DNA from 3 places in the Sporosarcina sp. Y352 genome. Region 2 is predicted to be linked to each of the others. Evidence: riboswitches for the same ligand, from Rfam matches in the RefSeq annotation. Region 2 holds a riboswitch; each other region holds the start of a gene.
What was found. A riboswitch is a leader RNA that binds a small molecule or an ion and turns the genes downstream of it on or off. The one in region 2 is predicted to bind S-adenosylmethionine.
Positions count from the first base shown of each region.

Region 1: it holds a riboswitch for S-adenosylmethionine, as region 2 does, so the genes downstream of both, AC1TO6_RS18750 (methionine biosynthesis PLP-dependent protein) here and AC1TO6_RS12695 (bifunctional homocysteine S-methyltransferase/methylenetetrahydrofolate reductase) in region 2, are expected to answer to the same signal.
Region 3: it holds a riboswitch for S-adenosylmethionine, as region 2 does, so the genes downstream of both, cysC (adenylyl-sulfate kinase) here and AC1TO6_RS12695 (bifunctional homocysteine S-methyltransferase/methylenetetrahydrofolate reductase) in region 2, are expected to answer to the same signal.

Region 1 is NZ_JBXCJE010000016.1:28,074-30,398, forward strand. Features, by position in the region: gene AC1TO6_RS18745 (ABC transporter permease) at 1-580, shown strand, start outside; SAM riboswitch class I at 657-763, shown strand; gene AC1TO6_RS18750 (methionine biosynthesis PLP-dependent protein) at 841-1,962, shown strand; gene metC (cystathionine beta-lyase) at 1,959-2,325, shown strand, end outside.
Region 2 is NZ_JBXCJE010000006.1:198,125-200,449, forward strand. Features, by position in the region: gene AC1TO6_RS12695 (bifunctional homocysteine S-methyltransferase/methylenetetrahydrofolate reductase) at 1-1,515, opposite strand, end outside; SAM riboswitch class I at 1,588-1,695, opposite strand; gene phaC (class III poly(R)-hydroxyalkanoic acid synthase subunit PhaC) at 1,874-2,325, opposite strand, start outside.
Region 3 is NZ_JBXCJE010000003.1:52,925-55,249, reverse strand. Features, by position in the region: gene AC1TO6_RS05785 (TraB/GumN family protein) at 1-708, shown strand, start outside; SAM riboswitch class I at 848-948, shown strand; gene cysC (adenylyl-sulfate kinase) at 1,129-1,728, shown strand; gene AC1TO6_RS05775 (phosphoadenylyl-sulfate reductase) at 1,962-2,325, shown strand, end outside.

The DNA.
Region 1 (2,325 bases), on a different contig from region 2:
GTATATCGTGTTAATGGTTACTTTGATGATTGTAGCTGCGACACAAAATGCCAGAAAAAAAGGGACAGCCATCAAGGGAATTACATGGAAAATTGCAGTCACCTTGATTTTCGTTGAAGTGCTGACCCAAAGTATTTTACTAGGCTTCCAGATTGTACCCGCAACTGCGCAATATATCATTTCAATCAGCGGCATGATTATCGGTAATTCGATGGTATTGTCAATCCTTTTCCTTAACCGATTTACGGCAGAGGTTGAAACGCATCGCGACGAAACGGAACTTATCCTGTCACTTGGGGGAACGCCAAAACAAGCCATTCATAGACAACTGATCAATTCAATCAAAGCCAGTATGATTCCGACAATCGAGAGTCAGAAAACGATGGGATTGGTTCAACTGCCTGGTATGATGAGTGGTCAAATCATTGCGGGAGCCGACCCAATTCAAGCTGTTCAGTTTCAATTGCTGATCATTTTCCTCTTATTAACGACCGCATCAGTAACCAGTGTCTTACTCGGATTTCTATCTTATCCTAGTTTGTTCAATCAACGAATGCAGCTGCTTCGGGAAAAACATTAGGAATCTGGTTCTTGTTTTATTATTCAAGCCATGGTAGAGTTATCTAAATTGTATATTCAAACAACTTCATATTTTATTCTTATCACGAGAGACAGAGGGATTGGCCCTAAGACGTCTCAGCAACCAACCTGTATAGGTACGGTGCTAATTCCAATAGGTATCTATTTACCTAGAAGATAAGGAGATTGACTTCGACATTTCGAGGACCCTCTCCTTATAGAGGGTCCTCTTTTTGATTTTAAAAGAAGAGAGTGAATCCAATGACAAGACGAAGTTTGGAAACAATACTAGTACAACTAGGTAATAACAGTGATCCGAAAACTGGTTCAGTGAACCCACCAATCTATTTATCGACTGCCTATAAACACGAAGGCTTAGGCCAGTCAACTGGCTATGACTACACGCGGACGAAAAATCCGACCCGTTCCATTTTGGAAGAAGGCATTGCAGATTTAGAGAGCGGTGACGCTGGTTTTGCATGTAGTTCAGGGATGGCTGCGATTCAGCTTGTTTTATCACTTTTCCGTCCCGGGGATGAATTGATTGTTCCAGAAGATATTTACGGGGGTACCTATCGTCTACTAAAGCAGTATTCCGATGTCTATTCAATCGGAACAACATATACGGATTTTACTGATGTCCATGAAACTGAGAAATTGATAACTGCGAAGACAAAAGCTCTATTTATCGAAACACCAACAAATCCACTTATGCAGGAGTTTGATATACGTCAATACGCGAAACTCGCGCGAAAGCATAATTTATTACTGATTGTCGACAACACATTTTTAACGCCTTATTTCCAAAGACCGATTGAGCTAGGCGCAGACATTGTTATACACAGTGCAACGAAATACATCGGAGGACATAACGATGTCCTTTCCGGCCTTGTAGTCTCAAAAGGAGCGGAGCTCTGTGAAGTATTGGCAACCAGTCATAATGCTATCGGCGCAGTTCTGTCACCTTCTGATTCATGGTTAATCATTAGAGGACTAAAAACACTGCACTTACGAATGAAGCAACATGATGCAAATGCAAAGATAATCGTAAATTACTTGAAGAGCGAACCACATGTTGCGGACGTTCTCTATCCCGGGAAAGGCGGTATGCTATCTTTCCGCTTACAAAATAGTGAATGGGTTGGACCTTTCTTAGCAAATTTAAAACTAATTACATTTGCCGAAAGTCTCGGAGGCGTAGAGAGTTTTATTACTTACCCAGCAACACAGACACATGCGGACATACCACGTGAAGAACGGATACGACGGGGCGTTGACGATAGTCTTTTACGTTTCTCAGTTGGAGTGGAAGAGGTAGAAGATTTGGTTGCCGATTTAAAGCAAGTGTTTTCAACATTAAAAAGCGAGGTGCTTCAACAATGAGTCTCAATAATGAACGATTACAAACGACACTTATACACGCATCGACTCGTGGTGATTCCGAACAGAAAACGGGTGCAGTGAATGTACCTATTTACTTATCTTCAACATTTCATCAAGAAAGCTTTGACGAATTTGGTCCCTATGATTACAGCCGTTCTGGTAATCCAACGAGAGATGCATTAGAAAAGACAATAGCCTCATTGGAAGGCGGTAAACGCGGATTAGCATTTGCTTCTGGGATGGCTGCCATCTCCTCCGCTTTCATGCTCCTTTCTTCAGGTGACCATATCGTTGTTACTGAAGATGTCTATGGCGGTACATTCCGATTTGTAACACAAGTCCTACCAAAGTTCGGTATCGACC
Region 2 (2,325 bases):
TTCTCGGATTTTTTCTTTTGTGAATACGGGTTGCGAGATGAAATAATCTGCACCCGCTTCAATCTTCTTCTCTAAGCGTTTTACTGCACGATCCAGTACACGTACATTCGGATTAAATGCTGCAGCTACAGAGAAATTCGCTTTCTTGCGGAGAGGTTTACCAGAGAATGAAATGCCCTCATTCAACTGTTTAATCAGTTGAATGAATTCCATACTAGACACATCGTATACACTTGAAGCCCCTGGGAAATCGCCCACTTTCGTAGGATCACCGGTTATTGCTAGGACTTCATGCAACCCAAGTGCATCTAACCCCATTAAGTGTGATTGGAGACCGATTAGATTGCGGTCCCGACATGTGATATGTACAAGAGGATTAATCTTATGCTCAAGTTTTAACATCGAACCCATCGCCAAATTGCTAATGCGCGGAGAGGCTAATGAATTATCAGCCATAGTGAGAGAGTCTATGCCTGCTTCGTTTAACGCCTTAGCACCTTCAATGAATCCAGTTATATCTAAATGACGTGGCGTATCCAACTCCACAATAATTGTTCGTTCTGTCATTACCTTGACATGAAGTGGCTTTGTTTTTTGCGGTTCTGCCTCTCGAATTACAATCGGCTTTCTTGGAGTCACTATTTTTTCCGAGATGGGCGCTAGATTTCCAATGTATTTTTTCGCAGCCTCAATGTGCTTTGTCGTCGTTCCACAGCATCCACCAATTAAGCGCACGCCCTCTTCCCGGAGTCGCAATGCAGCTCTCCCGAAATAATCAGCTTCTGATTCGTAGACAATCCGTCCATCCTCAACATCCATTAAACTTGCGTTTGGAGAAGCGGAAAGAAATGCTTTTTCAGGAAGTGTTACTTGTTCGAAAGCTTGAATCGTATGATGTGGCCCCAATCGGCAATTGACTCCTACTATGTCCGCACCCAGTGCTTCAAGCTGATGAAACGCTTCGTTAAGTTGCATTCCATTTTGCAAAATGCCTGGATCATGCATTGATACTTGGGCAATAATTGGCGTATTTGTTAGTTTGCGTAAATGCTTTACAGTAGCAACAAGTTCTTCAAAATCATAATAGGTTTCTAGGAGTAAACCGTCCGGATCCCCTGCCAATAAGTGATTGGCTTGCTGATCAATCATTTTTATTATTTCTTCAACCGTCGCATCACTTTTACGAATCCCACGGATACCGCCTATCGTACCAAGTACAAACTGTCCGCCTGGTGCAGCAGCTCTTTTTGCAATTTGAATTGCTGCTTCATTAATTTCTTTTACTTGATTTTCTAAACCATAACGCTCCAGCTTAAGAAGATTGGCTCCATATGTGTTGGTCTGAATAATATCTGACCCAGCCGTAATATAATCTAAGTGAATTTTCTCCACAATCTCCGGTTTCTGTAGATTCAGTTCTTCGTTACAGTACTCAATCCCATATGAATAGAGCAGCGTCCCCATAGCCCCATCCGCAATTAATATCTTTGTCTGCAGTTCTTCCAGTAAGCCCATTCCACCCAATCCCCCTTTAATACAAAAAAAGCCTTCCATGAAAAGAAGACTTAACGATTTAAAATTCGTTCTTCTTCATCTCTCAGGACATTTCTCTCCTGCTGGAATTAGCACCTGACCATATTATGGCTGGTTGCTGAAGCGTCATTGGGCCAGTCCCTCGACTTCTCTCGATAAGAATTTAATATTCAGTTTTACTAACTATGATTATCCTATCGTTATAACTCGTATCAGTCAAGGACTTTTTCGTAAAATGCGAATATTCTTTTCCTTATTATTTTTATTTTTCAGATTTCGAAAAAATAAAAGCTGCTAACACAATAATATAATCATGTTAGCAGCTTTTACTCGTATTATATTATTGTATAGAGTGTTTTGTTAACCATTCTTCAATCAACGGAAACGTATTGTTAATGGCTCTTCTACCAGCAACCACTGAGACATGACCAGTATCCGTCAGATGGAAAGTCTTATCTCTACTTGAGATTTTAGCGTTTAGTGGTTCTACTTGGTTAGGAGAAGCGATGACATCATGCTTTCCGGCAATATTTAATACATTTGCCGTAATCTTGCTTAACTCCACTTTCTGTCCTCTAATATAGAGTTCATCATTAATTAATTTATTCTCTTGATAAAACTCACCAATCCATTGCCTATAGGCTTCACCTGGAAACGGAATTCCGTCATTCAGCCATTTCTGCATCAACTTCCAATTGTTAACGAATTCCTCATTATCCGCGCGATCCGCCAGACTGATATAAGGACCATAAAAATTGGCTATCGGATTTAACAGCTTGTTGCCAAAATCAA
Region 3 (2,325 bases), on a different contig from region 2:
AAAGAAAGCATTTCTGAAGAAGACCTAGAAAAAATGAAATCAAAAGACACTTTAAATGCTGTATTAAACGATTTCACAGAAACTTTTCCGAAACTAAAGGAGCCTTTAATTGATGAACGTGATCAGTATTTAGCACAGAAAATTAAAGATGCACCGGGGAAAAAAGTAGTGGCTGTTTTAGGAGCAGCACATATTCCAGGGATTACCAAGGAAATTCATAATGAGCATGATTTACAAGCATTATCGCAAACGCCCGTCAAATCAAAACTACCTAAAATTATTGGGTGGGCAATTCCAGTGCTCCTTCTTTCTATAATTGCATATACTTTTATTTCAAATCCTTCAGCGGGTTTTGACCAAGCGCTAAGTTGGATATTGTGGACGGGTAGTCTTTCGGCAATTGGTGCGGCTGCGGCACTGGGACATCCACTAGCCATTTTGGCTGCCTTTGTTTCGGCTCCTATAACAACCCTACATCCATTGATTGCAGCGGGGTGGGTATCCGGAATTGTTCAGGCATTTTTCCGTAGACCAAGCGTTGGCGATTTCGAAAGATTATCTGAAGATGTATTTTCGATTAAAGGTTTTTGGGCAAATAGGGTAACACGAGTCTTATTGGTTGTCGTCCTCACAAACCTAGGAGGTACATTAGGTACCTTTATAGGTGGAGCTGATGTCATACGTGTATTCTTTGAGAACTTTAAATGAAAAATAGATAGTTTTTTTGTTATCTACACAAGAAGGATATTTAAAACCAATTAAACCAATAGACTTTAATTTATTATCTGATAAGTCATTGACAATGTCTTTTTCATAATGTAATATTGGTCTCAACTTAATAGTTCATATCTTATCCAGAGAGGTTGAGGGACTGGCCCAATGAAACCTCGGCAACAGACTGTTTAGTACTGTGCCAATTCCATTAAACGAAAGTTTAGAAGATAAGAAGAGAATTTTTTGTTCGATTAATTAACCTCTTCTTGCACTATTAAGAAGTGGTTTTTTATTTTCCACACAATAGAATACATGCTAATTAGACAACTAAAGGCATCTTTTAATCGATTATTTGTATCGGCTTAAAAGTTGTCTTTTTTTGTAAATTAAATAGAGAAAATGGGGGAGAAAATAATGACAGAATCTACAAATATCGTTTGGCACGAATCAGAGGTAACAAAAGAGAATCGCCAAGAAGCTAAGGGGCATAAAAGTGCAATTCTATGGTTTACAGGACTTTCAGGGTCAGGAAAGTCGACGATTTCAGTAGCGTTAGAAACAGCGTTACATAAAAAAGGTATTCATACCTATCGGTTGGATGGGGATAATGTTCGGCATGGTTTAAATAAGAATTTAGGGTTTAGTCCAGATGACCGCACGGAAAATATTCGTAGAATCGGTGAAGTCTCAAAACTAATGATTGATGCAGGATTGTTCACGTTAACAGCGTTCATTTCTCCATACAAGGAAGATCGGGATACAGTGCGTGACCTCGTCGAACCAAATGAATTTATCGAAGTTTACGTGAAGGCTAGTTTAGAAACATGTGAAGAACGCGATACAAAAGGACTCTACAAGAAAGCCAGATTGGGAGAGTTGAAAAATTTCACAGGAATCGATGCTCCTTATGACGTACCTGTTGACCCAGAAATCACTATTGATACAAATAAGCTAAGCGTTGAAGAATCAGTTAAAGTCATCGTAAATTATTTAAACGAAAATAAATATATCTGAAAAAACCAATAGATATGTAACTTCTTGATATTGTAGGAATAGAATACCTTTAAACCGACTTGACAGATAGGATTAATAAAGATATTGTTAATTTCAATCATAAGTAGAGCGGGAATTCTAATTGGATGTAAAATTCCGAACATATGAACAATAGATGGCTTTAACCATTGAATGGTTAACTTCGTCTTAAAAAGAGAAGTTACATCATTAATTTTATGGGGGGAGAAGTTTCTATGGTGAAACTGACGTATGACACATGGTTTAAGCCTACTGAAACGTTTAACATTGACGACGAGTCAAAGGGTGCTTTAAATGTTTTGAGATGGGCTTATGACGAATATGATGCTGATCTTGTCTATGCATGTAGCTTTGGTGTAGAAGGAATTGTAATGCTTGATTTGATTTCGAAAACAAAACCAACTGCTAAAGTGGTGTTTTTGGATACAGGGCTTCATTTTCAAGAAACGTATACCCTCATCGATGACATCAAAACGCGTTATCCACAGCTCGATATAGAAATGAAAAAGCCAGCCTTAACGGTTGAAGAACAGGCTGATGCACATGGAGAAAAACTATGGGAAAGACAACCAGACCGTT